3 regions of the Metabacillus sp. SLBN-84 genome follow, and region 1 is predicted to be linked to each of the others. Evidence: riboswitches for the same ligand, from Rfam matches in the RefSeq annotation. Region 1 holds a riboswitch; each other region holds the start of a gene.

Region 1 (9,932 bases):
AAGAATTTCTGCTGTTTCAAGCCCCTTCAGATGTCTGTCTCCAAGCTCAATCAATAGATCCGTCACTTTGCGGTCATCTGCAAAACGTTTTCCCGGCGCAGATACAACTACAATCTTTCGGTCTGCATCCGACAACACAATGTCAAAAACCTTTTTCACCTGCTCGCCTGATGCAAGCGAGCTGCCTCCAAACTTCACTACTTTCACGCGAACATCCCCTAAAGTTTTATAGTTCAGCTGTGCTGATCATACTTCTATAGAATCCATAACTGCCTGAATTTTAAATCTATTTTACTCCTTTTAAGCGAACAATCAAGGATTTCTTTTGATTCTTTTCAATTTTTTGATATCAATCCCTGCTGTATATGGTAAAATACATTTCGTCAATCGAACTATTTTACAAAGAAGGGACTTGTAACATGCAAAGCGCTGCTGCTGTAAATAAACACGCACCTAAACCTTCAACGACTGTTTACAACATTTTGTTCATCATCGGCTTATGTCACCTGCTGAATGACGCCATTCAGTCTGTTATCCCCGCGATGTTCCCGGTGCTTGAAAAATCAATGGGCCTTACCTTTACTCAGCTCGGCCTGATCGCGTTTACCCTTAACATGGTATCTTCTGTTCTGCAGCCTGTGGTCGGCTGGTACACAGATAAAAAGCCGATGCCTTATGCCCTGCCGGCAGGGTTAGCATGCAGTTTGCTCGGAATTCTGGGGCTTGCATTTGCTCCTTCTTTTCCGCTTATTCTGCTCAGCGTTTTCTTTATTGGACTCGGTTCTGCTGTCTTCCACCCTGAAGGCTCGAGAGTTGCTTATTTGGCAGCAGGAGAGCGCAGAGGTCTTGCCCAGTCTATTTATCAGGTGGGAGGCAACACAGGCTCTTCTGCAGCACCGCTCATTACCGCTTTGATTCTGGTTCCCTTCGGCCAGTTTGGCGCCATCTGGTTTACCATTGCTGCTGCTCTTGCCGTCCTGTTTCTCCTTTATATTGCACGCTGGTATTCGGCAAAGCTTGCCTTCATTCGAAAAGCTGAGAAGAAAAATGGAACGGCGAAAAATAGTGGCCGGCTGTCAAAAGGCGTCCTCTCAGCTTTGGCCGTTATCGTTTTTCTTGTTTTTGCAAGATCCTGGTATGGAAGTGCCATATCAAACTTCTATACGTTCTATGCTATTGAGAAATACCATTTAAGTATTGCAGAATCACAGGTTTATATTTTTGTTTTTCTCGTCATGGGAGCACTCGGAACATTTGCAGGGGGTCCTCTCGCTGACAGGTTCGGCAAACGGAACATTATCCTTTGCTCACTGATTGCCTCTGCTCCGTTTGCTTTGCTGCTGCCATTTGCCGGTCCAAAAACAGCCTATGTGCTCATTGCGCTGATCGGGTTTATACTCAGCTCGAGTTTTTCAGTTACGGTTGTTTATGCCCAGGAGCTTGTGCCCGGTAAGATCGGTACGATGTCGGGGCTGACTGTAGGTCTTGCTTTTGGAATGGGTGCCATTGGGTCAGTGGCTTTAGGCTCATTAATCGATGCATTTTCGTTAGCTTCTGTCATGACAGGCACCGCAGCCCTGCCTCTTTTGGGGATTCTCGCATTCCTTCTTCCAAAGGATCAGACTCTCCTTGCATGGCAGAAATAATCGACAGCCTTTGGCGATTTCGCCGGAGGTTTTTTTCTTGTTTTTGTCGCATTATGAATGATTTAACAGATTTGTAATCTAAAAGACCCCGATTTTATGATATAACTATAAACAGAAAGGGGTTGTTTTATGAAAGTCTCGATACGTATGATTGCCGCGCTTTCTGCAGGATTTGTCGCTTTATCATCCTATAGCCCTGCCTTTGCGCAAACAAGCGGGGGTTCACTTAAACAGGCTGAAAAGCAGCTGAATGAAAACAGTGAAGCTCTTGACAGGAAAGAGAAACAAAAGCAAGCAGTACATACCGCTGTACAGAAAATGGAACACGAACTTGCAAATACGGAAGCTTTAGTCAAAAAAAATGAGAACGATTACGCTTCCATCCAGAAAAAAATCCAGGAAACAAACGAATTAATTGAGGAAAAGAAAATAGAAATTGTCGCACTTCAGGATAAAGTAATAAACCGCGAAGAAATCATGTACGCCAGGCTTACTGCTCTTCAGGAAAATGATCATGCCGATATCGTTATACATACGCTTGTAAATGCAGAAAGTTTTTCAAACTTTTTCGAGCGCATCGGTGCTGTTGCAACACTCTTGCATGCAGACAATGATATTCTTGAACAGCAGGAAGCCGACCTGAAGCAAATTGAGGAAGACAAAAAAGAGATCGACAAGCAGGAAGCCCTGCTGAAAGAACAGCAGCTGGCACTTGCATCAAGCGGCGCCAAGCTTGAGGAAGCTCTCCTTCAAAGACAGACGCAAATGGCTTCACTTAAAAGCGAATATGAAAAAATCTCAGCCGAGGTAACCCTTGCAGAGCAGGAAAAAAGCGTCCTGCAGTCACAGGTGAAAGCGATTGAGACAAACATTAAAAAAGAACAGGATGCAGCAAAAGCACGTGCGGCTAAAGCCCTTGCAGAACGGAAAAAAGAAGAGGCTGCACAGGCAGCTGAAGCAAGTGCACGTGCGGAAGCCGAGAAAGCGCGCAAAGCGAGAGCAGCAAAGGCTGCTCCGGCAAAGAAGCAGACCGCAGCAGTCCCGGCAGTGTCCAAGCCTGCTGAAAAACCTGTGCAGGAAAAGCCTGTTCAGGATGAAAGCAAGGTTTTCTATGTTACAGCTACTGCTTACAGTCATGAAGATACTGCAAGCGACTTCACGGCAATCGGCATTAACATTAAAGAAAATGCCAATATGAAGCTGATTGCAGTTGATCCGAAAATCATTCCGCTTGGCAGCAAAGTCTGGGTGGAAGGATACGGGGTAGCCATCGCAGGCGATACAGGCGGCGCCATCAAAAATCATAAAATTGATGTACTGATGCCTAACAGTGCTGAAGCACGCAAATGGGGCCGTAAAACGGTAAAAATTGAAATTCTCAATTAAAAAAGAGAACCCGCGGGTTCTCTTTTTTGTGTTATAAATATTCTATTTAAATAGCAAATTATTATACTCATTCTATTTATGGACAAGAACAGGTTCCCCTTTAAACAGCCTTTTCATCATGGCATGAAACTGTTCGAATTCAAATACATAGTCTGAGCCGCCGTGTATATTTCTCATTCTCAAACCGGATGCCATGACCACAAGGACCTCCGCTGTCTGACCGGCGTCCACTCCTGAAGAGATAACGCCGTTTTTTTGTCCGGACAGAATCCAGAACCTTGAGAATTCTACCATATAATGATCAAATGCTCTTAGTGCATTCCGTGCTGTCTTAGTGTCGTTCCGTCCAGTAAAGTACAGCAAAATCTGATTGACAATGCCCGAGGGATCGTTCATCGCAGAAAAACTTTCAGCCAGGACATTTGCCGGATCCATCATATCCTCCCCGCTGCTGCCCATTCTTTTTAAAAAGGTTTCATTTGTTTCTTGTATTTTTTCCTCCAGCACCATCGCCAGAAGATCATCTTTGCTTTTTATGTAATGGTAGATTGCCCCCTTGGACAAGCCTGTCCTGTTCATAATCATGGACAAAGTCGTTTTTGAGCAGCCGACTTCGTCTATAAGCTCTGATGCGGCATGGAGCAGAGCTTTTTCAGAGCGTAATCTTCTTTCAAATTGCTTCATTTTCCGACACCCCCTTTACTCATCATAAAAACAGACCGACGGTTTGTAAAGTAGTTTTCTGTCTTCTTTTGATTGTTTTTGTCATTGCATCTTTTTAACTATTACTTCCGCAAGATTTGTTGTTTTTGCACTTTACCCGTTGCTTTCCGCGGGGAGTGCCTGAAGCTTCCTCGCTGCACTTGCGGGATCTTCAGTGCCCTCTTCATCCCGCAGGAGTCAAGTTCCTTCCGCTGCAATCCACTGGAGTTTTGTGCATATATTCACATGATAGAAGGATTACGCAATTTTTATATGAAACAAAAAATTGTCGCAAATGACATGAATGTTAAGTTATTTCAGAAAAATAGTATAAATAGCAATTTTGCCGATTTTTTTTGACAATTCAATTTTAATAGTAGTATTATTATACATGGTAAAAAGGAGGCTTCTTGTAACATGTCATCACTTGACAAAGACAAAATTGTACAAAGTGTACCGCAAAAAGGTTTTTTCGGTCATCCTAAAGGATTATTCACCCTTTTCTTCACAGAATTCTGGGAGCGTTTTTCCTACTACGGGATGAGAGCAATACTTCTGTATTATATGTACTACTCGATGAAAGACGGCGGCCTGGGTCTTGATCAGCCGACTGCCCTTTCGATCATGTCCATTTATGGATCATTGGTTTATATGTCTGGAATCATCGGAGGATGGATTTCCGACCGGTTGCTCGGCAATACGAGAACCGTTTTTTACGGCGGCGTTCTCATTATGCTTGGCCATATTATTCTTGCTCTGCCAGGAAGCATTCCGGCATTTTTTGTTTCTATGTTCTTTATCGTAATCGGAACAGGTTTGCTTAAGCCGAATATTTCGAATATTGTGGGTGATCTCTACAGCAAAGAAGATAACCGACGCGATTCCGGTTTCAGTATTTTCTACATGGGAATCAACCTTGGCGGTCTGCTTGCACCGCTTATCGTTGGTACTCTCGGACAGAAATACAATTTCCACCTTGGATTCGGAGTAGCAGCAGTCGGTATGTTCCTTGGACTTGTTGTGTTCATGCTTACGAAAAAGAAAAACCTTGGACTTGCCGGAACGGGTGTTCCAAATCCGCTTACTCCAGCTGAAAGAAAAAGCGTTTTCGGCAGATTGGCGATTGGACTTGCCGTCATTCTTGTTTTAGGTGCTGTATCCATTTCTACAGGTTACCTGACGATTGACCGCTTTACATTCTTGATCAGTATTCTTGGTATTTTGATTCCTGCAGCATACTTTATTGTGATGTACCGCAGCCCGAAATCAACAGATGTTGAGCGATCACGCCTGATCGCATATATTCCTCTGTTTATTGCTGCTATGATGTTCTGGGCAATCCAGGAACAGGGTGCAACCATTCTTGGTGCTTATGCTGATAAACGCACACAGCTGACGTTCGGAAACTTTGAAATTCAGTCATCCTGGTTCCAGTCGCTGAATCCGCTGTTTGTTGTTCTATTGGCTCCGATTTTTGCGTGGCTTTGGATTAAGCTTGGAAACCGTCAGCCGTCGACATCCAAAAAGTTTGCTTTTGGACTTTTCTTCGCCGGGTTATCATTCCTGGTCATGATTATTCCAGCTTATACAAACGGCACAGATACACTTGTTCACCCAATGTGGCTTGTGCTCAGCTTCTTCCTTGTTGTTCTTGGAGAGCTTTGCCTGTCCCCAGTAGGATTATCAGCAACAACCAAGCTTGCTCCGGCTGCTTTCTCAGCGCAGACCATGAGTTTATGGTTTCTGACAAATGCATCGGCTCAAGCAATCAACGCACAAATCGTAAAATATTACACACCTGAAACCGAAATTGCCTACTTCGGAATTATCGGCGGACTCGCCATTCTTTTAGGGGCAATCATGCTGATTCTTTCACCAAAGATTCAAGCGTACATGAAAGGTGTAAGATAATACGCAGAAAAAGCCTGTCCTTAAACTGGACAGGCTTTTTTCATTAAACGGTTGTCTCTTGAACGGCTTTCTCTCTGCAGACCTTCGCAGCTCTCACCATAATCTTCAATGCCTCAACGGCCTCTTTTTCCCCTCTTGTTTTGAGGCCGCAGTCAGGATTCACCCAAAATTGGGCAGAATCGAGCACCTGCAGTGCCCTTTCAATATTTCGGATCATTTCCTTTTCTGAAGGGATGCGCGGACTGTGAATATCATATACGCCGAGGCCAATTCCCTTACTGTAGGAGAATGTTTCAAAAGAACGAATCAGTTCCCCGTGGCTTCTTGAAGTCTCAATGGAAATGACATCTGCATCAAGTGCATCAATTGCTTCGATCATGTCTTCAAAGCTTGAATAACACATATGTGTATGGATTTGCGTCTCAGGTTTCACAGAAGCTGTTGACCTTTTAAAAGCAGTGACGGCCTCGTCCAAATACTGTTTCTTCTTTTCCTGTTTAAGCGGAAGACCTTCTCTAAGCGCGGGTTCATCTACCTGGATCATGCCGATTCCTGCGCTCTCTAATGCCTCAACCTCTTCTCTCACGGCGAGAGAGAGCTGATTTAACACGGCTGCTCCAGGTACGTCAGATCTTACAAAAGACCAATTTACGATTGTAACCGGTCCGGTCAGCATTCCTTTTACAGGCTTGTCAGTCAGCTTTTGGGCAAAAAGGGTTTCTTTTAATGTCATCGGCTCCTTAAAAAACACGTCCCCGTAAATGAGAGGAGGCCTTACGCAGCGTGAACCGTATGACTGCACCCACCCATTTGAGGTGACAGTCATCCCTCCAAGCTTTTCACCGAAATATTCGACCATGTCTGTCCGCTCGAACTCACCGTGAACGAGGACATCAAGCCCCAGGTTTTCCTGGATATCAATCCACTTTTTTATTTCACCTTCAATAAACTGATAATAGTCCTCTTCTGAGAGAGTTCCTTTTTTATACTTCAGCCTTGCAGCACGCACTTCTTTCGTTTGAGGAAAACTTCCGATGGTTGTCGTCGGAAGCAGCGGAAGGCTGAATTTTCTTTGCTGCGCCTCTTTTCTTTGAACTGCTCCAACTCTGACAGTGCTGTACTCATCATAAGAAGCATGTACAGAATGCCGGTTTCTCAAGTCTGAAGCCTCAAGATCTGCTATCCCCTTATCATAGGCTGAAAGGGTCTCTTCTTCAAAATTTAAAAATTTTGTCAGCAGGGTGTTTTCATGGAGCTTTTCATCTGCAAATGCCAGTGCGTTTTTAACAAGGGGATGCAGCTTCCCTTCACTCTCTGCTGTTACAGGCACATGAATAAGACTGCATGAAGGCTGAAGAATCAGCCGGTCTCTTCCGACCTCATCCAGAATTCGGTTTACCAGTTTGACTGTTTTCTGAAGCTCTGCCTTCCAGATATTGCGACCGTCGATGACTCCTGCCGCAAGCACCTTGTCCTTTGGAAAACCGAATGCACTCAAATGCTCCAGCGTTTTGCCGCTGTCATGAACAAAATCCAGGCCTATGCCGTCAACAGGCAGCTGAATGAGCTGTTCATATTGTTCAGGACATTCAAAGTAGGTTTGCAGCAGAAGTTTTACCCTGCCTAAGCCTTCTTTTATTGCTTCATAGATTTTCTTCGTTTTTTTCATAAAGGCAGCATCCGCTGCTGATGTAACGAAAATTGGTTCGTCTATTTGTATCCACTCTGCTCCTTCTTCTTCAAGCTCCTTGAAAACCTGAACATATAAAGGGATGAGTTTTTCAAGAATTTCTTCTTTCTTTTCTCCTTTTGAAAGGGCTGTGAGAGTAAGCGGCCCGATAAGTACCGGTTTCCCCGTAATCCCGGCCTCATCCCTTGCTTCTTTATATAGCTCAAGCAAGCGGTTGTGGATAAGGCGAGGCTCTGTTCCGTCAAGCTCAGGCACGATGTAATGGTAGTTTGTGTTAAACCATTTTGTCATCTCTGATGCGACTTTGTCTTTGCTGCCCCTGGCAATCGCAAAATACGTCTCAAGTGATGAGGGGTCCTGATCCCTGAATCTTTCCGGGATCAGGCCGAACATAACAGCCGTATCAAGTACATGATCGTAATAGCTGAAGTCGCCGACCGGCACAAGGTCAATCCCCGCCTCACGCTGTTTCACCAAATGAGAGAGCCTGATTTTCTTCATATCCAAATGAAACTCCTGCTCCGTCAGATCTCCTCTCCAAAACGCCTCAAGAAGCTTTTTCCATTCTCTTTTTTCGCCGATTCTCGGATAGCCAAGGTTTGAATTTCTAATTTTCATTGCGGTTCCCCCGTTTTCATAGTTTCTCAGCTCTAAACGCAAAAAAACTCTCCTTTTTAAAAGAGAGTTTAATGGACACAGCTAACTAGAGTTGAGACACAACAAAGGTTTCAACATACCGCATCACCCTCCCTATTGCGCGTAGGCTTAAAGTGCATACGAAAGGCAGGTCTCCTGGCTCTGGTTCACTGCATGCTGCTGCCTTCCCATTCCATTTCAGAACAGTGGCTTTGTGCAGAATGCTCCCCATTACAGTGGCGCGACCGCACCGGATTTTCACCGGCTTCCCTTTTAAGCTTCCGCGTAAACGCGTCAGCACCCATCGCTTGTCAACATATTCAGAATATTTTTGTGATTGTTTTTAACAATAGCTGATGTTTCTCAATCTTGCAAGACATTTCTTATTATTCAGAAAGAAATTCCGATCACTTTCCATTTGGCAGTCTCATAAAATCCAAGCTTTTTATAAAGGTTTTCTGCATCCGGATTATTGTAAAATAAATAGAGCTCTCTTTCAGTTCCGTAATCACGGCAGATTCTCTCTATGACTTTTGATGCATATCCCTTTCTTCTGAATATTGGCGGAGTGGCTACGCCGGCAATAACAGCAGTCTTTTCGTGTTCTGTATAAATTCCTGCAGTTGCTGCCATCGTGCCATTTTCCTCGACGTAATACACACTAAGCTTTCCAGAGAGGATGCTTTCATACTGTTCACCGGCAAAAAAAGCTTCAGTTGGACCAGCCATTTTATATTCTTCCACCTGCATGAACAGATGATATAGTCTGCGGCATTCTTCAAGACTTGTGATCTTGCAGACTTCGCCGGATACGCTGCCGGCTGCTTTATTATCGTATTTCATCATAACAGAGTCACTTTCAATCTCGGTTTTGACAATCTTTTTAAATGTCTCAATAAGTTCTCGTTTCCCAAAAATTCTCCTTATGCCGGTTTCCTGAATGAAAGGAATAATAGCTTCAATATCCGGAGGAATGACGGAACTGCAGAAGTATATTTTTTCAGGATAAACGATAAGCAAAGCCGTTAATTCAGCACTTGAATACTGACCGTAAACCCGGATTTGTTCATCTTTAAGATCCTCCGCAATCAAAGCGTGTACATCATAATCTTTATCTAAAAAAGCGGCAGCCTGTGGAAGCTGGTCTTGTTTCAGCAACTTTATCGCCATTTCTCATCTCCCGGGAAAAATTTTAGCCAGTCTATTAGAATATTCTAACATTTTCTTTCCGTTTGATATATATTTTAATAGAGAGGAAATTTCACTATTTGGAGAATTAGGTGTGTGCCCATGGAAATGAAGGATGTATTGTTAAATCTTTTGCTCGTTTTGTCTCCGCTTCTCATCATTCAATTATTGTATATGAGAAAAGAAACGAACAAGAAAATGAAAAAGCGGCTGTTTGCCCTTCTTCCTGCGCTTGCCATTGTCTTCAGCATGCAGTATCCCTTTATGATTGATGGAGAATTTTTCTTTGATTTCAGGCGAATTCCATATGTTATGGGGCTTTTGTATGGAGGATACCCACTTGGAATCTTTTTATTTATCGTCACAGTCGGAACAAGGGTGATAATTGGCGGCAGCGGCATATATCCGACAATTGTCATGGCAGGAATACTTGTTCTGTTAGTCCCGATGCTGTCTTCATATTATCTGAAAAGCAGGCTTAGAATAAAGCTCTGTCTAGTAGCTGCATTAGTTCTGGTCTCTCTGCTGTTCTCCATTATCCAAATTGAGATGATGTATAAAACGGCTTTTCATCCGTCGCATTATGTGGAACTGATCATCTTTCATATTTTTGCAGCGGTTATTGGAACGATTTTGTTTGAAACGATCATTCAGAATTTTCATCTGCTGAAAAGGGTCATTAAAGCAGAAAAGCTGGAAGTTGTCAGCCATCTTGCAGCAAGCATTTCACATGAAGTGCGCAATCCCCTGACAACAACAAAGGGTTTTCTTCA
Region 2 (9,932 bases), 140 kb from region 1:
GTTTTTTACTTCTTTGGCTTTTTCTTTTATGGAAGCAACTTTCTCTTCCATGTCTTTTATGATCCTGTCTGCCTCGTCCAAAGTGTTTGTTGCTTTTCCAATCGTTCTGATCGCCGTGTAAACCTGATCAAATGAAGTCTGTGAACCAACGATAAAAACCTTTATGCCGGCAGCTTCAAACTGCTTGATGATTTCGCCGTGATTTTGTGCATGGTACTCCTGCAGAAAAGCAAGATCAGGCTGAAGGGCAATGATTTTTTCTGCATTCATGTCCTGAGCACCGACTTTTTCTTTTTGTGCAGCTTCTTTTGGGTAATTGTCATAATCGGATACTCCGGCAATTTCATCTTGAAGTCCGAGAGCGAAAAGGATTTCCGTCGTGCTTGGAAGCAGGGAGACGATTTTCTCCGGCTTTTCTTCAAGCGTTATTTCGTTTCCTGCATCATCTGTGACCGTAACTGGATAGGAGGCATCTTGTTTTTCAGCCTGTTCCGTCTGACCGCTAGCAGGCTTTGTTTGATCTCCCTGTGCACATCCTGTGAGGATTCCTGCAAGAAGCACCAGGATCAGGCTTATTCGGGTAAAATATGTAGTCGATTTCATAGATTTTTCCGCCTTTATTTGACTTTTTTCTTACCTATGTTCTTTTGAAACACCTGCTGCATCAAAGGTGGCCATTCCTTTTATCATGTCTGAAGCTGCCTGGACAAAAGGAAAGACAAGAACAGCTCCAGTCCCTTCCCCAAGCCGAAGACCCATTGATACAAGCGGTTTTTTTCCGAGTTTATTCAAAATCAGGAGATGACCGGGTTCAACGGATAAGTGGCCGGCAATCATATAGTCTTTTGCATGTTCACATATGTGTGCAGCTAAAAGGGCTGCTGTGGTGCATATAAAACCGTCCAGGAGCACAGGGATTCTGCGGTAAGCAGCATACAGCATGGCTCCTGTCATGGCGCCGATTTCAAATCCTCCAACCTTTGAAAGAACATCAATCGGGTCACTTGGATCCGGCCTGTGAAGCTCGAGCGCCCTGCGAATGATTTCGGACTTGAACGCAATTTGCTTCGACTTAATTCCTGTGCCTCTTCCAGTCAGATGTTCAGGATTGATTCCGGTAAGTGCAGCTGCTATGGCACTGCTTGACGTTGTGTTGCCAATGCCCATTTCACCGAGAATCAGCAACTTTGCACCCTTTTCAATGGTTTCTTCCGCAAGGGTCATTCCCATTTGAATGCTCCTTAGTGCATCTTTTCGCGACATAGCAGGTTCAGCTGCGAAATTTTTTGTGCCGTATCCGATTTTCTCCGCTCTGACACCGGGTATATCTGTTTTGACGCCTGCGTCAACGATTTCAAGAAACCCTTTTACACGTTTTGTGAACACATTAATCGCAGCTCCGCCCGTTAAGAAATTCCTGACCATTTGCCCTGTCACTTCCTGGGGATAAGCAGATATTCCTTCTTCAGCAACCCCGTGGTCGGCAGCAAAGACAATCACGCCTGGAGGGGAAATATCGGGTTTTACCTCTCCCGTCATTTCAGCCAGTTGAACAGCCAAACGCTCTATTTCTCCTAAACTGTTTACAGGTTTAGTCAGCGTTTGTATATAAGCTTCTGCCTCCTGTCCTTTCGCTTTGTTTACTGGTTTAATTGCATCAATAATCTGATAAACATCTATCATTTTTTCACCTCCTTTTCATGATTTCATAGATTTTATCTAAATCCAGTGCAGCTCTTACATGATCTGCAAGTCTGTCAAATTCTCTTTCTTTCAATTCGCGAAAGTAGAGCGAGCGCTCAATCGGCTGCAGCCCTTTCTTGCTGCGGAGCCTGTTCAAAAAGCGCCATCTGAATGCATCATTGTGAAACACATCGTGCAAGTAGGTTCCCATTGCGTTTTCTTTTGCGTACCCTTCACCGGTCCCTTTTTGGATTGAAAATGGTGATGGGTCATCAGACAGCAAAGTTTGTCCCATGTGTATCTCGTAACCTGAAAGAGAAAAACCCTCATATCCCGGGACGGCACAAGGTCCTTCCGTCTGAACGGTTTTCTTATCCGCATACAGGACAGTTGAAACAGGGAAAATGGCAAGCCCGTCCTGTTCTCTAATACCGGATTCAACGCCTTCTGGATCAGACAGTTTTTCTCCCATCATCTGATACCCGCCGCATATCCCCATGATTTGGGTGCCATTTTTGTAAGCAGACAGCACTCTGTCAAAAAGGCCGGTCCCCTTTAGAAATCGCAAATCTTCAGCTGTATTTTTACTGCCTGGAAGAATAATCAGATCCGGCCGGCCGAATTCTGATGCTTTTCGGACATACCGGATATTCACATCAGCTTCCAGTCTCAGAGGATCAATATCCGTAAAATTAGACAGTCTTGGGTATGCAAGAACTGCGACATCCAAATCTCCCTCAAGATTTGTGCCTCGGGAGTACTGATTGAGGACGAGGGAGTCTTCACCATCGATTTCAAGATCTGGTATATACGGGACAACACCAACAACGGGTATTCCCGTGTACTCCTCAAACCATTGGAGCCCCGGTTCAAGCAGGGTGAGATCTCCCCTGAATTTATTAATAACGACTCCGGCAACCCGTTTTCGGTCTTTTTCCTGAAGGAGCTGAAGCGTTCCGACAAGGCTTGCAAAAACACCCCCTCTATCAATGTCTCCCACTAGTAAAACAGGTGCATCAGCAATCTCTGCAACGCGCATGTTGACGAGCTCCCTGTTATTTAAATTAACTTCAGCAGGTGAACCCGCCCCTTCGATAACAACCGCGTCATAGTTCGTCAGCAGCTTGTGCAACGATTTTTTAATCGCTTCAAGTCCAAGTCTGAAAAAGTCTTCCCGGTAGACTGCGGCGTTCATGACAGCAAATGGTCTGCCGTGAAAAACCACCTGAGATTCCATCTCCCCTGAAGGTTTAATTAAAATTGGGTTCATATCCGTGTCAGCTTCAATTCCTGCTGCTTCTGCCTGAACTCCCTGGGCTCTGCCGATTTCTTTGCCGTCTTTAGTTATGTATGAGTTCAGTGCCATGTTCTGTGATTTAAAGGGAGCGGTTTTATACCCGTCCTGCTTGAAAATCCTGCACAGTGCGGTTGTCAGAATGCTTTTGCCCGCATCCGAATGAGTCCCCTGGATCATGAGTCTGAGCGCCTTTTTCTTCCCATTTTCTTTAATATTCAATTCCATATATGGCGTCGACACCTTCATCGTAATAATGCTTTTCAACATCGATCACAGAGACGAGATCAGCTATTTCCCTGATTTCTCTTTTGGCGTTTCTGCCTGTCAGGACAAGGTGGACATGAGGGGGACGGTTTTGAATGGTCAAAATGACGTCTTCAAGAGGAAGAACATCGTCCACAGGAAAGGTCTGAATGGCAAGGGCATTATTGATTTCGTCAAGAATGACAACATCGCTTTCCCCGCTCAGAATGGTTTCTTTCGCTGTTATCCAAGCCTGTTTTAAAGCTTCCCGGTGAATCTCAGGTGTTTTGGTCCAGGTAAATCCGGCACCGAGCTGCTGAATACTGACTCCGGGCAAAGCATTTAAAATTGTTCTCTCGCCGTATGTCCGCTCAGGAGATTTAATAAATTGCAGAATGGAAACGCTCATTTGTCTTCCGGCAGCCCGCACAGCAAGACCGATTGCAGCTGTCGTTTTTCCTTTTCCATTGCCTGTGTAGACAAGCACTCTTCCTTTTTCGTTTTTCATCGCCATACATCCATCTCCCATCTTTTTAACCAATATAAAAAGGCCCTGACTGAAGACAGTCAAGGCCTAAATAAGCATAGTGAAGTAACGCATACAGGGGTCCTGACTCGTTCTTCCCACCGAAAAACAAGCAAAAATCAATTAAAGCAGGTCTCCTGGCTTGCGCTTCATCTTAATACTGAGCCTTCCCGACATTAGAGTCAGTGGCGATTCAGTTCAATCTGCGCTTACAGTAGCGGGGGCTGCGCCGGATTTCCACCGGCTTCCCTATTATCCTGAGTATTCAGGCACTTTAAAAGAATCATATTTTTTGTTCATTGTAATCTATAAAACTGGAAAAGTCATCAAGATTTTTTTAATTTGTCGTTTTTTCTCTTAATTTGGTTTTTTCAAGCTCGAGTCTTTTTGTCGTTTCCAGTTGAAGAACGTTCCCGAACGTAATGTCGATTTTTTTTGTAAACAGTGGCCCGTCATAGACGAATGTATGGTATTCACCAGCCTCTCCCATCGGACAGATGTCTGTATTTAAGGCGCGGTCGATGAATGGCTGATTAACCTCCATTCCGAGCCAGGATGGATCGAGTTTGTCATCCCTTACTCTGATTACAGCGGCTTTATATCCGCTGTCTGCAAACTGCTGAAGTGCAAGTATAGCGTTCTCTTTTTCCATCCATAAAGGGTAAAGCGGTTCAAGACCTGCTTCGGCCGAAGCTTTTTCTCCCCACTCCCGGTGCTCGTCCAAATAAAGGTCGCCGAAAGCAATAGCTGTAAAGGAGTATTGCTCCTTCAACTCTTTCAGCGCACCGATAAAGTGATCCGTATAGCTTTCATAGGTGCATGATATAAAATGCACTGGTATTTCAAGAGCAAGACTTTGCTGTTTGATCGCATCTATTTTCTCTCCGTGCCCGAATGTTCTTCCTGTTTCAGCCGGAACCGTCGTTATAAGGCATGCGATTTCATGCCCCTCGGCTGCAAGTTTATGAAGGGCCATGCATCCGTCTTTCCCTCCGCTCCAGGATACAGCTGTTTTCTTTTTCAATTCCATCCACCATCCCATCAAGAGTATAGCCTTGATTATGATGGGTTCAGAATGTTTAGTCAAAAAGAAAAATAGACTGCTTTGGTTATTTCACTGCCATTTTTAAGGCTGTCCTGTACAGCAGCTCTGTTCCAAGCGAAATATCTTCCATCGTTGAATATTCTTTCGGATTATGGCTGATGCCGTCCTTGCAGCGGACAAAAATCATCCCGTAGTCACATTCATAAGACATCGCGAGCGCATCATGAAACGGTCCGCTCATCAGTTCAGGCGCATTCAGACCGATCTCTTTGCTCGCTGCCCTCATAATATCCATAATGTCTTCCGAGCAATAGCGCGGTTCACTGTTTGTGTCTTCAGATACGGTATATGTCAGTCCGTGATCCTCGCAGATCAGATGCAGCCGTTTTCTCAACTGATTTTCTATGATATTTCTCCTTTCCATTTGAATATCCCTGAGGTCCACTGTAAACATCACTTTTTCAGGTATGATGTTACGTGAATCAGGAAAAACCTTTAAGCTCCCGACGGTTCCGACAGTAGGTGCAGATGGATCTTCTGAAGCGAGATCATTCAGGGCAACGATGACCTTTGCCGCTCCCACTAAAGCATCCTGTCTCATATGCATGGGCACAGAACCGGCGTGGCCTGCAAAGCCTTCAAGCTCAACTGTCAGCCACAATGGGCCCGAGATGCCCGTTACAATGCCAATGGGTGCATCCTTCGCCTCAAGAACCGGTCCCTGTTCAATGTGCAGCTCAAGATAGGCTGAAATGCTTCCGGAGGCGTACTCTGACTCCTTAAAGCGCTCGGGATCACATCCGAATGAAAGCAGTGCATCCCTCCGTGTCATGCCGTTTTTATCTTTCCGGTCAAGTTCTCCTTCTTCAAGTTTGCCGAGAATCCCTCTCACACCAAATAACCCTTTATTAAAGCGTGCTCCCTCTTCATCACAAAAAGCAGCAACTTCGATTGGCATTTCGGGAATAAACGAGTTCTCCTGCAATGTCTGGACGGCTTCGATTGCCCCAAGAACACCGATGACTCCATCAAATCTTCCGCCATACGGCTGTGAATCAATATGGGACCCGAGCATAAGGACAGGTGCTTCAGCTCTTTTCCCCTCGAGTCTGCCGATCAGATTTCCAAAGTGATCAATCCGTGCTGTAAGGCCTGCTTCCTCCATCCAGCCTTTGACTGTTTCAACTGCAAGTTTATCTTCCTTTGACAAGGCAAGCCTCGAAACCCCGGTTTCGCCAATCTTTCCGATTTCAGCGAGTGTATGAATTCTTTCTTCTAATCGGGTTTTATTGATGGTCAGTGTCTGTTCAGGCATGTATGACCCTCCTGTAAAAGTGATAGAATATTCTGTCTTAATACTATAGGATATCAGAGCATTTTTCATTTTTCTAAATGTAAAAGGATTCCATTGAAGTTCTTACACTTTGTCCATTTCCCGCCGGTCTATTGTGCTTTTCAGATGAAACCGATAAACTAAAAGAGATAACCAATATCGGCCACTGGAGGTCTTTTTTTCATGAAAGCAAGGTATGAACTTGATAAAATGCAAATAACATTAAGCAATGTGACGCTGAGGCATTTTGCAGACAGTTATGTTCTGCTTAAAGCAGCAGATGATAATAAAAATGAAGTGACAATCAAACTCTCACACGAACAGGCTGATTTCCTCGAAGCTGAATTCAGAGAGCTGAACCGCAGGAGGAGAACATACTCTGAAGCTGATCGGGAAATGGATGAGGAAGAAGATGCATATAATTTGTTCTCACCTGAATTTTTAACAGAAGATTAACAAAAAGGATGTCTGCTGCGAGACATCCTTTTTTGCGCTTGAAAAACAGCAGACAAGTTTCCCCCGGACGGGCATATAGTATGGTAAATACTGCTCTGGGAGGGAAACTATGAAATTTATCGTCATAAAAAAGAAATGGATTGTGATTGCTGCTGTTTTGTTTGCTCTCATTGGTTCCGGAAGCTGGTTTTATCTGAATCAAGATGCAGCTGAGGTCCTTTCCGCACAGCATACAGATGAGAAGGCAGAAATCCATATGGTGACCGGAGAATTCACATCTAAAACAGATGACGGTCGAAAAATTGAAGCGTACCGTTTTGATCCAGGCTCCATTACGATTCAGAAAGGTGAAAACGTTACGTTGACCATCCACGGAGTAAATGGAGCGGAGCATCCCTTCAGGATCGAAGGAACAGACATAAAAGGCGTGGTCAAAAAAGGGGAAAAAGCGGTCATCCCTTTAAAATTTGATGAAGAAGGAACCTACCGTCTAATTTGTGATACGCACTCCCGCCATGGCCAGGGTGCACCGATGATTGCTTATATTGTTGTGGATTAATACTTTAAAAGAGAGCTGATAAAAATTCAGCTCTCTTTTTTTAGCTAAACGGCCGAGTCAGCTAAGTGCTGCGGTCATGCATGGCTGGTTTAGCAGCACAAATTAGCTTGCAGGACGTAACGTTAGTGCTGTAAAGGTGGTTTAACAACACAAACTCCGGTGCAGGAAGTCACGTAAGTGTTGTAAACATCGTTTAACAACAGAAACTCGGGTACAGAAAGGCATGTAAGTGGTGCAAAGCTGGTTTAACAGCACAAACTCCGGTGCAGGAAGTCACGTAAGTGTTGCAAACATCGTTTAACAACAGAAACTCGGGTACAGAAAGTCACGTAAGTGCTGCAATATTTATCTAACTGTCGTATCTTTACAGCCTGTTCCGCTTTTCTTATGTTTCTTCCCCAAACACAGCAATGCTCTGCCGGTCTGTTTTAAAAGATGTGCCATCCCATTTCAGAACATTCATCATGTACCCCAGACCATCAGCACTGTATCTGCCTGCAATGTTCTGATAGGTGTCCAGTTCGAAAATGCCGTCGCGTTCAAAGTCAACCGGGTACAGTCCCGAAAGCGGCGCGACCCACCCTTCAACAGGCTCTTTCAGTGTCCCGTCGCTGTTATAGATTTCGCTCAAATACTCTTTTCCTTTATACTGGAGATCGAGCAGGTATTTTTTCGGGGGATTTGCGCTTGTCACCCTTGCTTTAAACTGATCAAGGTAAGTAACGGTATAGGTGTTTGATTTGTTGAATGATTCATCATCAAATATCAGTTTATATTGTCCTTTTTCATAGGTGTATATATAAGCATAAATGAGGCCTCCGCTTCCTCCGGTATTAATGATGACGAGGATATCGTCTTTTTTATCTCCCGTAAAATCTCCTAAAAATACGGTCGGGTCATATCCTGCATTTTCTTTGAGCGGGATTTTCTCAACCTGCCCAGTTGCTCCGTTTCTAATCTGAAGAGTGATGTTCTGCAGAAATGGGCTGTCAGGAGTCTGTGATGCCGTCAAAAAAACGGTATCCTGTATGCCGTCTCCTGTGACATCCCCGACTGCCTCTGCAGCTACAAATCTTGCTTCTTCTTTGTAAAAGTCCATGAAATAGCGACTTTTTCCTTGAAAGTGACCTGCTGGAAACCAGCCTTGTGCTCCATGTTTCAATATGAGCACATAATCATCGTTTTGGAATCTGTAGGCTGCTGCCACCTCCAGAGCATGATCGCCATCAAAATCAGCAGCGAGCACCGCCTTGCGCATCGCAGGTTCTGTTATTTCAAGCACATAAGCACCTGCAGGCAAAAATGGTGAAATAATCGCAGTATAGTCAGCTTGATACATGCTGCACCCCGCTTTCATCAGATTTGATACTTTATCCTATGCTCTTTTATAATGAGATAGGTACATAAGTGGAATTGACGCAAAGGATGAGATACATATGAAGAAAATTGCTGTGATCGGGGCCGGCATTTTGGGTGCTTCCGCAGCTTATCATTTATCAAAACTTGGAGCGCAGGTGACCGTGATTGACCGCAAAGACGCAGGTCAGGCGACAGACGCAGCGGCCGGCATTGTCTGCCCCTGGGTTTCACAAAGACGAAATAAAGCCTGGTATCAGCTTGTCAAAAAGGGCGCCCGCTATTATCCCGAGCTGATTAGTGCGCTCAAACAGGACGGTGAAACCAGCACTGGCTATAAGCGGGTCGGCGCTCTCATACTTCAGCAGGACCCGGAGAAAATTGAAAAAATCATGGTGCGTACGGAAAAAAGAAAACAGGATGCTCCAGAAATTGGAGACATTACACCACTGACGAAAGAAGAAACAAAAGAAATGTTCCCTCTCCTGTCAGATGAGTATTTATCTGTTCTTGTAGAAGGAGCCGCACGGGTAGATGGCAGAGCTCTGAGGGATGCGTTAATCCGTGCTGCCCGGAAAAATGGTGCAGAGCTGATTGAAGGCGAGGCGGCCCTTATTTTTCAGCGTGGCCGGGTTTCAGGTGCCAGTGTGAATGGAAAAGAAATTGAAGCGGATGAAGTCATTGTCTGTGCGGGTGCCTGGGCAAATGAGCTGCTTCAGCCTCTTGGCATCCATTTTCAGGTTACCTATCAGAAAGCACAGATTGCTCATTTTAAAATGGAAACAGAGCAGACTTCAGACTGGCCGGTTCTTATGCCCCCTGCCAATCATTATCTTCTGGCATTTGATGATGGAAGGATTGTGGCAGGCGCCACGCATGAGGATGATGTGAGCGGCTATGATACGCGAGTGACAGCGGGAGGAATGCTTGATGTTTTTTCTAAAGCCGTGACTGTCGCTCCAGGACTCGAAGAAGGCACATTTCTTGAAGCAAGAACCGGATTCAGACCGTTTACCCCTGGGTTTTTGCCTGTTATCGGGCGGATTCCTGACTGGACCGGTCTCATTGCTGCAAATGGTTTAGGCGCATCCGGACTGACGATGGGTCCTTACCTTGGGCTTGAGCTTGCAAGACTTGCTCTTGGTTTAGAACCCGAAATCGATTTAGCGGATTATCCAATTACGGGTGCATTGAAAGAGTAGATAAAGAAATCCCCCAAAAAGTCAAACTCGACTTCTTGGGGGATTTCTATTTTTATAGCTTTTTTAGATCAGTCCAACCAGCTTCAACCCGATGAAAACAAAGATCCAGCTGTCAAGACGATCCAGAATACCGCCATGACCCGGCAATAGCTTTCCGGAATCCTTCACTTTAAAGTGACGTTTCAAAGCAGATTCGACGAGATCTCCTACCTGACCGGCAATGGACACGACG
Region 3 (9,932 bases), 410 kb from region 1:
ATTGCAAGCCTTGACAGATTCGTACCGCTTTACAGGGCGCTGAAAAAGCAGGGCGTCACACGCCATGAAAGTTTTATGAGAAGACAGCGACTGTTCAGCGAGACACCGTCTGTCACAGACGCAGATGCGCAGCTGAAAATGGTGAAAGAAAAGCTTGAGAGAAAACGCTATCATGTCAGAGAAGAGAACGGCAGCCTTCTGGCTGAAAAAAACCGTTTTTCAAGATGGGGACCCTATGTCAACCACATCGGTCTGATCATCTTTTTGTTTGGAGCAATGCTCAGGTTCGTGCCGGGCATGTATGTGGATGATGTCTTGTGGATCCGCGAAGGAGAAACAAAGGTCATCCCTGGAACAGACGGCAAGTATTTTCTGAAAAGCGATCAGTTCATTATGGAAACCTACCAGAAAGAAAGCGAAGATGAAGTATTTGAAAACGCGATTACTAGAGTAGGAGACGGCAGTGTAGCCAAAAACTATCAGACAAACGTCACCTTATTTGAACGAAAAGGGGAAGCGCTCGTTGGCGCAGATCCTGAGCTTGAGAAAGTAAAGGATGAGCAGATTAAAGTAAATCAGCCGTTAAAGCATGATTCGTATGCTCTTTATCAAGTTGACTTCAAACTGAACGAATTAAACAAGATGAAATTCAGTCTGATAGACAAAGAGACGGAAGAAAGCTACGGTGAGCTTGCCATTGATCTGCTGGATCCGAAAAAACAGTACGACCTTGGAAATGGCTATAAAGTTGAAGTCGCAAGCTACCTTCCTGATTTTTATTTCAACAGCGAGGGAGAGCCGGCAACGAAAACAAGAATACCGGATAACCCGGCATTTGTTTTTAAAATGATTTCTCCTGATAAACCTGAGGGCGAAACGAGTTTTGTTGCGATTCAGCAGACGATTGAGCCTAATGAGGATAATCAGATGAAGATGAAGTTTGAAGGAGTCGAAACGAAAAACCTTTCTGCTCTTACGGTAAGAAAAGACAATACCCTCTGGTTCCTTGGACTTGGCGGAGCCATTTTCATGATCGGTGTCACTCAGGGCATGTACTGGAATCACCGCCGCATTTGGATCAGGCGGAACGGGGATGCCATTCTCCTTGCAGGCCATACCAATAAAAACTGGTACGGTATTAAAAAGGAAATGGAAGCTGTGCTTGAAGGAACAGTGATTGAAAAGCCGGCTGACCAGTCAGATGAGAAATAAAGCGATGAGGAGGAAAAGGTGTGGCGGCTTTAAGCAGTAATTTGCTATTTGCAGCATTCTTTCTATACCTGGCTGCAACCTTTCTTTTTGCAGGAGCAATCCGCGACAAGAGAAAAGAATATAAAAAGCCCACGAAATGGGCGGCTGCAGGCATTGGGGTAACAATCGCCGGGTTTGCAGCACAGACCGGCTATTTTATCACAAGATGGATGGCTTCCGGGCATGCTCCTGTCAGCAATCTTTTTGAGTTTACAACGTTTTTCGGCATGATGCTTGTTCTGGCATTTATTGTCCTCTATTTTATTTATAAAGTATCGGTTCTTGGATTGTTTACACTACCTGTTGCTTTACTTCTGATTGCCTATGCAAGCATGTTTCCAACAGACATATCTCCCCTGATTCCGGCTTTGCAGAGCAGCTGGCTTCACATCCATGTGACCACTGCAGCTCTTGGACAGGCAATCCTTGCGATCAGTTTTATTGCGGGAGTCATTTATCTGATTCGTACAGTCGATCAGTCCGTGAGATCCAAAAAGACATTCTGGCTTGAAGCGGTCATGTATGCGCTTGTTGCCACGATTGCGTTTATAGCGATTACCAGCACATTCAGATTCATGGATTATGAGGCTGTTTATAAGTGGACGGATAAGAACGAACAGGAAGCAGAAATGGTCTATAACCTTCCTGCTTTAGTAGGTCCCCATAAAGGCGAACTGCTGACAGAAGGAAAAATGGAAGCTGCTGTTGAAGTTCCGGCCCTGATTTCAGCACGAAAACTGAATACAGTGATCTGGTCGCTTGGAACAGGATTGCTGCTGTACGGTGCGCTGCGCCTGATTTTAAGAAAGCGGATATCCGCCTTTTTGCAGCCGCTGACGAAAAACGTCAATCTGGACCTTGTCGATGAAATTGGCTACCGTTCTGTGACAATCGGTTTTCCGGTATTCACATTAGGCGCGCTGATTTTCGCCATGATCTGGGCGCAGATTGCATGGACCCGTTTTTGGGGCTGGGATCCAAAAGAGGTCTGGGCACTGATTACGTGGCTGTTTTATGCGGCATATCTCCATCTGCGGCTTTCAAAAGGCTGGCAGGGAGAAAAATCAGCCTGGCTTGCTGTAATCGGTTTTGCTATTATCATGTTTAACTTGATTTTTGTGAACCTTGTCATTGCCGGATTGCATTCTTACGCTTAAAATACGTTTAAAAAGAGCCTTCACTCCTATAAAGTGAAGGTTTTTTGGTAAAATAGGAAGTAATCATTCTTTCGGTGCCTATGATTCCGAATAAGAGAGGAAAATGCACAATGGAAACCAATCCAAATTATAAAATACTTGTTGTAGATGATGAAGACAGGATCAGAAGACTGCTGAAGATGTACCTTGAACGTGAAAATTATCAAATAGAAGAAGCCGACAACGGAAGCGACGCGCTGGAAATGGCGCTTGCAGAAGAATATGATCTGATACTGCTTGATTTAATGATGCCGGGCATTGACGGCATTGAGGTATGCAGACAGCTGCGCCTGAAAAAAGCGACCCCGATCATCATGCTGACGGCAAAAGGGGAAGAAGTGAACAGAGTTCAGGGCTTTGAGGTCGGAACGGATGACTATATCGTAAAGCCATTTAGCCCGAGAGAGGTTGTTTTGAGAGTGAAAGCTCTGCTGAGACGCTCTTCGACGACTTCTTTCCTTAAAACAGAGACAAAGGCCAAAAATGTGATTGTCTTCCCGCATCTTTCCATTGACCATGATGCCCATCGTGTTCTTGCTGATGGAAAAGAAGTCAGCTTAACGCCTAAAGAGTATGAGCTGCTTTATTTTCTTGCGAAAACGCCTGACAAAGTGTATGACCGTGAGAAGCTTTTGAAAGAAGTGTGGCAGTATGAGTTTTTCGGAGACTTGAGAACGGTTGATACACATGTTAAGCGTCTTAGAGAGAAACTCAGCAAAGTTTCACCCGATGCTGCCTCGATGATAGTTACGGTCTGGGGTGTCGGCTACAAGTTTGAGGCAGGCAGTGAATGATGTTCTGGAAAAGCGTAGTCGGTAAACTTTGGTTTACCATTCTGCTTCTTGTATCATTCGTCTTGTTTGTCCTGACCGTTCTGCTGCTCCAGTTTATTGAAAGCTTTCATGTTGATGAAGCTGAAAATGAACTGACGCAGCTGGCCAATAAAGTGTCTGTTATTTTGGAAAACCATGAAGACCAGGAGCTAGCAAGGTCCATCACCTGGGAGCTTGCGGATGAACTGACAAGCATTGTGATAGCCGAGAACGTAAATGAATACTGGTTTTCACCAAAAAAGTATGATAACACACCAACCTTCAGCATGGAGGACATCCGCGCTGACAGAGAGCTGTCAAAGGTGTTTCAGGATCAGAAAAATGTAAGCAAGCTCACCCGGCTGCCTGAAGAACAGCAAAAAAACTCCGGAAACAAGGAGGAAGTGCTTGTAGTCGGTGTTCCCTATAAAACAAGCGACGGCAAAGACGGAGCCGTTTTTATGTCACAGTCCCTGCAGGCCGTTCAAAAGACGACCGAGCACACGACAAAATATATTCTTCTTGCAGCAGGTATAGCCATCATTCTGACAACGGTTTTTGCCTTCTTCCTGTCTACTAGAATTACCTATCCATTGAGAAAAATGAGAGAGGCGACACAAGAGCTGACACGCGGCAATTTTGATACAAAAGTTCCTATTTTGAGCCACGATGAAATCGGTGAGCTCGCCATTGCGTTCAATCAGATGGGGAGACAGCTGAAGTTTAACATCAACGCTCTTAATCAGGAGAAAGAGCACTTAACGAGCATTCTGAGCAGTATGGCAGACGGAGTTATCACACTTAATATTGATGGAACCATTCTTGTGACCAATCCCCCTGCGGAACGCTTCCTGCAGTCATGGTACTATGAACAAAAAATGCAGATAAACGAGGGGGAAGAAATTCCTCCGGAAGCAAAAGAATTGTTCCAGCGGGTTGTCAATACAGAAAGAGAGCATATCGTTGAAGTAACTCTTCAGGGAAGAAGCTGGGTGCTTGTCATGAGCCCTCTTTACAATCAGTCTTACGTCCGGGGGGCGGTAGCCGTGCTTCGGGACATGACAGAAGAGCGCCGCCTTGATAAATTGCGCAAAGACTTTATCGCAAACGTCAGCCATGAACTGAGAACGCCGATTGCCATGCTCCAGGGGTATTCTGAAGCAATTGTGGACGATATTGCAAGCTCGGATGAGGAGAAAAAAGAGATTGCCCAGGTTATTTACGATGAATCGCTCAGAATGGGCCGGCTTGTCAATGACCTGCTCGATCTTGCCCGGATGGAAGCGGGGCATATCACCCTCAATCTTGAGAGCATTTCCATTTATGAATTTATTGAAAAAATCAACCGCAAGTTCCAGGGACTTGCGAGGGAAAAAGATATTACGCTCACCTCCAGTTTTGCACTCGACGAACCTGAGTTTGTTCTGGATCCGGATAAAATTGAACAGGTTCTGACGAATCTAGTGGATAACGCAATCAGGCATACTCTTGAGGGCGGTACAGTCGAAATGGCCGTGCAGTCCGTTGCGGCCGGGATAAAGGTTGATGTGAAGGATACAGGCACAGGAATTGTCGAAGAAGATCTGCCGTTTGTTTTTGAACGCTTCTATAAAGCAGATAAGGCGAGGACGAGAGGCCGCTCCGGAACAGGCCTTGGTCTTGCGATTGCCAAGAACATTGTCGATGCTCATTCAGGTTCGATTAATGTGCACAGCAAAGTAAATGAAGGAACCACATTCAGTTTCTATCTGCCTCGAAAAAACGTTTTTCCTGATAGAATGTGACGAATATTCTTGTTTCATACGAAACACCTGTTGATGCCGCATGTCGTTTTAGGTACAATAAAAGCTGGATATAAAAGTGAATACGAAAAGAAACTGGTGCAAACTTTGCTTAATAGGGAATCAGGTGAGATGCCTGAACTGTCCCCGCAACTGTAAGTGCAGACAATACCTGCTTTTAGACCACTGTCAGAATGACTGATTCAGACGGGAAGGTGCAGGCTTGAGGATGAAGCACGAGTCAGTAGACCTGCCGGGTTCTTTCAAACGTTACTATTCTTCGGGGATTTGAGCATAGAAACGGCACAGTTATGGCACCAGTGCCTGCAGTTTCTTCTATGCCGTTTTTAAAAGCCCATCTTCTAACAGATGGGCTTTTTGCTATTCCAATACATACACAACAACAAGAGGAGAGATGGATCATGAACAAATTTTACAGCTTTCTCGCAGTGCTTCTTCTTGCACTGATGAGCGCCTGCGGAAATGCGGCAGAGGAAAATAAAACAGAAGAAGCAAAACCTGCTGCTGAAAGCGAAGAGCAGGCGGAGGAACTGAAAGCCTCTGTCACGCTGACTAAAAATGAGATGGCGGAGAAAGTAGAATCGAAAGAAGTAGTTTTTGAAGAAGGCCAGAGCCTTATGGATGCAATGAAGAGCCAGTTTGAAGTAGAAGAGTCAGGCGGCTTTATCAGCGGAATCGACGGCATTAAGGCGAGTGAATCCGACAAAACGTACTGGCATTTAATTGTGAATGGGGAAGATGCCATGACAGGAGCAAATGACATTAAGCTGAAAGACGGCGATAAGATTGAATTTGATCTGCGGAATTATGAATAAGTGTGAGAAACAATGACAACGAGAAGAATCAGTCTTCTGTCTTTGCTTATTGCCTTGTCCGTTGTAGGCAGGCTGACTTTTCAGTTCATTCCGAATGTGCAGCCGATGACAGCTGTCATACTTATAACCGCCATCCTTCTCGGTCCGGTAAATGGAATGATTGTCGCCGTCCTGGGCTGTTTTCTCAGCAACCTTTTACTTGGCATGGGCATGTGGACAATCTGGCAGATGCTTGCCTGGGGGACCTTGGCTCTAATCTTCGGCCTGCTTGGAAAAGCGGTTAAAAGAAACAGACTTCTCGTTTTTACCCCGGCAGCCGTTCTTGCGGGATATCTTTTTGGATTCATCGTTTCTCTGAATATGTTTGTCCTGACAGAAAATGGACTTGCCTACTATCTTGCAGGAATCCCGTTTGATACGATGCATGCAGCAGGAAACGGCATTTTCTTTCTCGTGCTGTACCCGGTCATGCAAAAAACGTTTCAGTATTATCTCTATAAAAACGATTATGGCGTTACACTTCAATAAAATAATGGCAGAATAAGAGAGAGACTTTCTTTTTAGCTTAGGCAAGACAGTCTGAGAACAAAGGACAGGAGCTGCTGAATATGAATTTGTATACTAGAACCGGCGATAAAGGGAAAACAAGCATTATTGGAGGCCGGGTCGATAAGGATGATCTGAGGGTAGAAGCCTACGGAACAATCGATGAGGTAAACTCTTTTACCGGTCTTGCCATGACATGGATGAACGATGAAAACCTAAAAGACATGAAACAGGAATTTGAAAAAATCCAGCATGAACTTTTTGACTGCGGAAGCGATCTTGCTGTCATCCACGGCAAACAAAAGCATCCCTATAAAACAACACCTGACATGATTGAGTTTCTGGAAACGCGCATTGATGCGTACACTGCAGAATCCCCTCCGCTCGAGCGGTTCATTCTTCCAGGAGGGACAGAGGCTGCTGCTGCCATCCATGTGGCAAGGACCGTAGCAAGAAGGGCTGAGCGGTGTATTGTTTCGCTCAAAAAAGAAACGGAAATCAATGAGCATGTTTTAACGTACATGAACAGACTTTCCGATTATTTCTTTGCGGCAGCGAGAGCGGCAAATGCCAGACTCGGTTCAAAAGATGTGGAGTATGAAAGAAGTGCTATCGTATTTACTAAAAAGAAAGAGTCATAATTTCTTTGAAAAGGAAGGCGGAAACTGCCTTCCTTTTTTTATTCAATCCCGATATAGTAAAAGATGTGTAACTTTTTATTCTTCATTCCGACTAATGTATTGATTGGAGGTTCGTTCATGGAAGAGGCCTTTCAAAGAATTTATGAAAAATATCACAGCGATCTTTTCCAGTTCTTGTTTTATATGGTGAAGAATCGTGAACAGGCCGAGGACCTCGTTCAGGAAGTGTATATACGAATATTGAAATCACACAGCAGTTTTGAAGGACGGAGCAGTGAAAAAACCTGGATCCTCTCCATTGCAAGACATGTTGCCATCGATTATTTCCGCAAACAGAAAACACTCAAACAGCGCATCTTTGAAGCGTTTGACTGGGACCGTGAGCAAATACGGGATCAGCAGCCGCTTCCGGAGGAAATCGCTGCCTTAAATGAAGAGATGCAGATGGTTTACCGGACGCTTGATGCATGCACAGTCGATCAGAAGGCTGTCATTATCTTAAGGTATATTCAGGGAATGTCCATTGCGGATACCGCAGCAGCCCTGGGATTTACGGAAAGCAAAGTGAAAACGACCCAGCACAGAGCGCTGAAAGCTCTGAAAAATAAATTGTCTGAACACTCGATCAGGAAGGAGGGAATAGTAAAGGGATGAATCAATCAAAATGGAACGATGAGCAGATTACAGACAAACTTCAAGCAATGCCGGATATCAAAGACCGGCGCTCGCAGCAGCAAATTTACACCCGTTTGCAGGAACGTATGCACAAAAAGCAAGTTCAGTGGAAAACGCCGGCTCTTGCAAGCTTTGCCGCCTTTTTTATTCTTTTAATCCTTTCACCCTTTTTCCTTCAGAACTTCCAAATGAGTGAAAGCAAATTTGAAGACAGTGCGGATAAAGCAGCCGAAAGCGGCCAGACGCCGAAAGAGAACGCAGACATGAAATTAGAAGCAAAGTCTTCACCAGAGACTGAGAAAAAGTCATTTGTAGCAAGGACAAAGGGCAATCAGACAATTGTAACGGTTGCCTATCCCGATCTTCAGGTTCAAAACACGATACCGCTCAGCTTTCAGTTCGATTCCTCTGACTCCTACATGACTCTTTTTGAAACGGCGTTGTCTTCATTTGACCCGGGGAGCGCTGGACTGAGTCCTTCTCCGCTATCAGGAACAAAGCTCTCGTATGAGACAGGAGAAGACCGGATGTCTGTTGATATAAAAGGCAATGCATATGCTGCTTCCAGCTCAGAAACGGAAAACAGACTCTTTACCGAGGGACTTGAAGAATCTTTCCGCTGGCAGGATGCCTTGCAGGCTGACTATTTCACCGGCAGTGAAAAGGGAGCGGAAATCGGAGCGTATGGCTATCAGGATAAGCTGACATTCACAAAGTTCAAAAAGAAAGCCTATTTCCTGTATCAGGAGAGCCTTGACTCACCTAAACTCCTGGCGCCTTCCCTTCTATCCTTTAACAAGCTGACAGATGCCCTGACGGCTATGAAGGAAAAAGGAACACTCGGGTTAAAACCGGTGATCGAAGAAACAGTTGTCATCGATGAAATAATAGAATCAGATAATAGAGTAACCATTGAATTTACAGACGCCTCAACAATTGATGATAACGAAACAGACACACTGATGCTCGAAGCGATATTGATGACCGCTAAAGATTTCGGCTACGAGAGTGTAAAATTCGAAGGAATCGAAGCCGGCAGAATTGGTGAAATGGACGTAACACAGGCCGTGCCCGTTCCGTTCTCGCCAAACCCCGTTGATCTTGAAGAATAGAAGGAAAAACCCGCAGCATGATGCTTGCGGGTTTTTTGCCGTTATGAAAAGAAGCAGGAGGGTGCTGTGATTTTATTTATGGCTTTAGATTTATCTGGATGGCAGATGGGATATTTGTGATATTATTGTAAATATTGGTTATTTCGTTAGAGGAGTTAATTTAAATATTGTCTAATATCAAAGGAACAAAAAAGTGAGGATTTTATCATGATGTCTAAAGAGATGTATATAAAAGTATGTGACTTTTTAATGTTTGCTAACTTGTTTGGAGAAAAAAAGGGGAAACCAACCGTTGTTATGGATGCCGGGTATGGGGATTATTCAAAAGGGTGGAATGCCATAATTTCCGAAGTTTCTTTGCTGACAGAAGTTATTGTATTTGATAGAGCAGGTCTAGGCAGAAGCGAACCAAGTACTAATCCCAGGAATAGCAGAGAGATGGTAAAGGAACTGAAAGAACTTTTAGATAAACTGAATATAATTCCTCCATATATACTTGTAGGACACTCTTTTGGGGGAGTAAATGCACGGTTATTTGCGAGTAAATACCCTGAGAATGTATGTGGGCTGCTTCTAGTAGACTCTACTCCGGAGGATTACCGAGAAAGATTTCTTCCAACGATGTCCGAAGATTTTCAAGAAGCATACAATAAGCAATTTGTTCACGAAGGTAATTATGAAGAATTTATGCAAAGTTTAAATCAATTAAAAGAAGACCAAAAGAAATTAAACATTCCTTTAATAGTCCTTTCTGCCGGCAAAAAAAATCACTATACACCCAAGTCACAAGATTTATGGAATACAATGCAAGAAGAACTTCTTCAAATATCTTCTATCAGTGAATTTATGATTGCTGAAGATAGTACACATTATATACAAAATGATGAACCTGTATTAGTAGTAGATGCCATTAAAAGACTAATTGAAAATCTTAAGGCAGGAGTGATGTAGTAAATGTAATTTGATTTAGGTAAAGGAGTATTAAATATGTTTTTTAAACAGAAAAATACGGCTTCTGAAGATGATGTAAATAGAAAGTACAAAGTGAGATTTATTAGAATTTCAATAGTTGGATTATTGGT

The links. Region 1 has a riboswitch for cobalamin ahead of metE (5-methyltetrahydropteroyltriglutamate--homocysteine S-methyltransferase). Riboswitches for the same ligand answer to the same signal wherever they lie in the genome.
Region 2: another riboswitch for cobalamin. It lies ahead of RKD52_RS11620 (cob(I)yrinic acid a,c-diamide adenosyltransferase); the one in region 1 lies ahead of metE (5-methyltetrahydropteroyltriglutamate--homocysteine S-methyltransferase).
Region 3: another riboswitch for cobalamin. It lies ahead of RKD52_RS08690 (DUF4430 domain-containing protein); the one in region 1 lies ahead of metE (5-methyltetrahydropteroyltriglutamate--homocysteine S-methyltransferase).

Annotation. Positions count from the first base shown of each region.
Region 1 covers NZ_JBRJIP010000001.1:2,128,191-2,138,122, reverse strand. Annotated here, with positions in the region: gene RKD52_RS10985 (aspartate kinase) at 1-207, opposite strand, end outside; gene RKD52_RS10980 (MFS transporter) at 420-1,646, shown strand; gene RKD52_RS10975 (3D domain-containing protein) at 1,776-3,032, shown strand; gene RKD52_RS10970 (TetR family transcriptional regulator) at 3,105-3,716, opposite strand; gene RKD52_RS10965 (peptide MFS transporter) at 4,152-5,645, shown strand; gene metE (5-methyltetrahydropteroyltriglutamate--homocysteine S-methyltransferase) at 5,689-7,953, opposite strand; cobalamin riboswitch at 8,101-8,291, opposite strand; gene RKD52_RS10955 (GNAT family N-acetyltransferase) at 8,362-9,141, opposite strand; gene RKD52_RS10950 (ATP-binding protein) at 9,262-9,932, shown strand, end outside.
Region 2 covers NZ_JBRJIP010000001.1:2,264,832-2,274,763, reverse strand. Annotated here, with positions in the region: gene RKD52_RS11635 (ABC transporter substrate-binding protein) at 1-603, opposite strand, end outside; gene cobT (nicotinate-nucleotide--dimethylbenzimidazole phosphoribosyltransferase) at 634-1,683, opposite strand; gene RKD52_RS11625 (cobyric acid synthase) at 1,688-3,205, opposite strand; gene RKD52_RS11620 (cob(I)yrinic acid a,c-diamide adenosyltransferase) at 3,189-3,731, opposite strand; cobalamin riboswitch at 3,860-4,041, opposite strand; gene RKD52_RS11615 (Dph6-related ATP pyrophosphatase) at 4,087-4,773, opposite strand; gene RKD52_RS11610 (M20 family metallo-hydrolase) at 4,859-6,109, opposite strand; gene RKD52_RS11605 (hypothetical protein) at 6,311-6,583, shown strand; gene RKD52_RS11600 (cupredoxin domain-containing protein) at 6,693-7,142, shown strand; gene RKD52_RS11595 (VCBS repeat-containing protein) at 7,528-8,481, opposite strand; gene RKD52_RS11590 (NAD(P)/FAD-dependent oxidoreductase) at 8,579-9,700, shown strand; gene RKD52_RS11585 (phosphatidate cytidylyltransferase) at 9,764-9,932, opposite strand, start outside.
Region 3 covers NZ_JBRJIP010000001.1:1,715,983-1,725,914, forward strand. Annotated here, with positions in the region: gene resB (cytochrome c biogenesis protein ResB) at 1-1,212, shown strand, start outside; gene ccsB (c-type cytochrome biogenesis protein CcsB) at 1,233-2,408, shown strand; gene RKD52_RS08680 (response regulator transcription factor) at 2,519-3,241, shown strand; gene RKD52_RS08685 (ATP-binding protein) at 3,238-5,043, shown strand; cobalamin riboswitch at 5,121-5,312, shown strand; gene RKD52_RS08690 (DUF4430 domain-containing protein) at 5,463-5,876, shown strand; gene RKD52_RS08695 (ECF transporter S component) at 5,889-6,404, shown strand; gene RKD52_RS08700 (cob(I)yrinic acid a,c-diamide adenosyltransferase) at 6,485-7,063, shown strand; gene sigX (RNA polymerase sigma factor SigX) at 7,181-7,717, shown strand; gene RKD52_RS08710 (GerMN domain-containing protein) at 7,714-8,850, shown strand; gene RKD52_RS08715 (alpha/beta fold hydrolase) at 9,061-9,801, shown strand; gene RKD52_RS08720 (DUF5412 domain-containing protein) at 9,838-9,932, shown strand, end outside.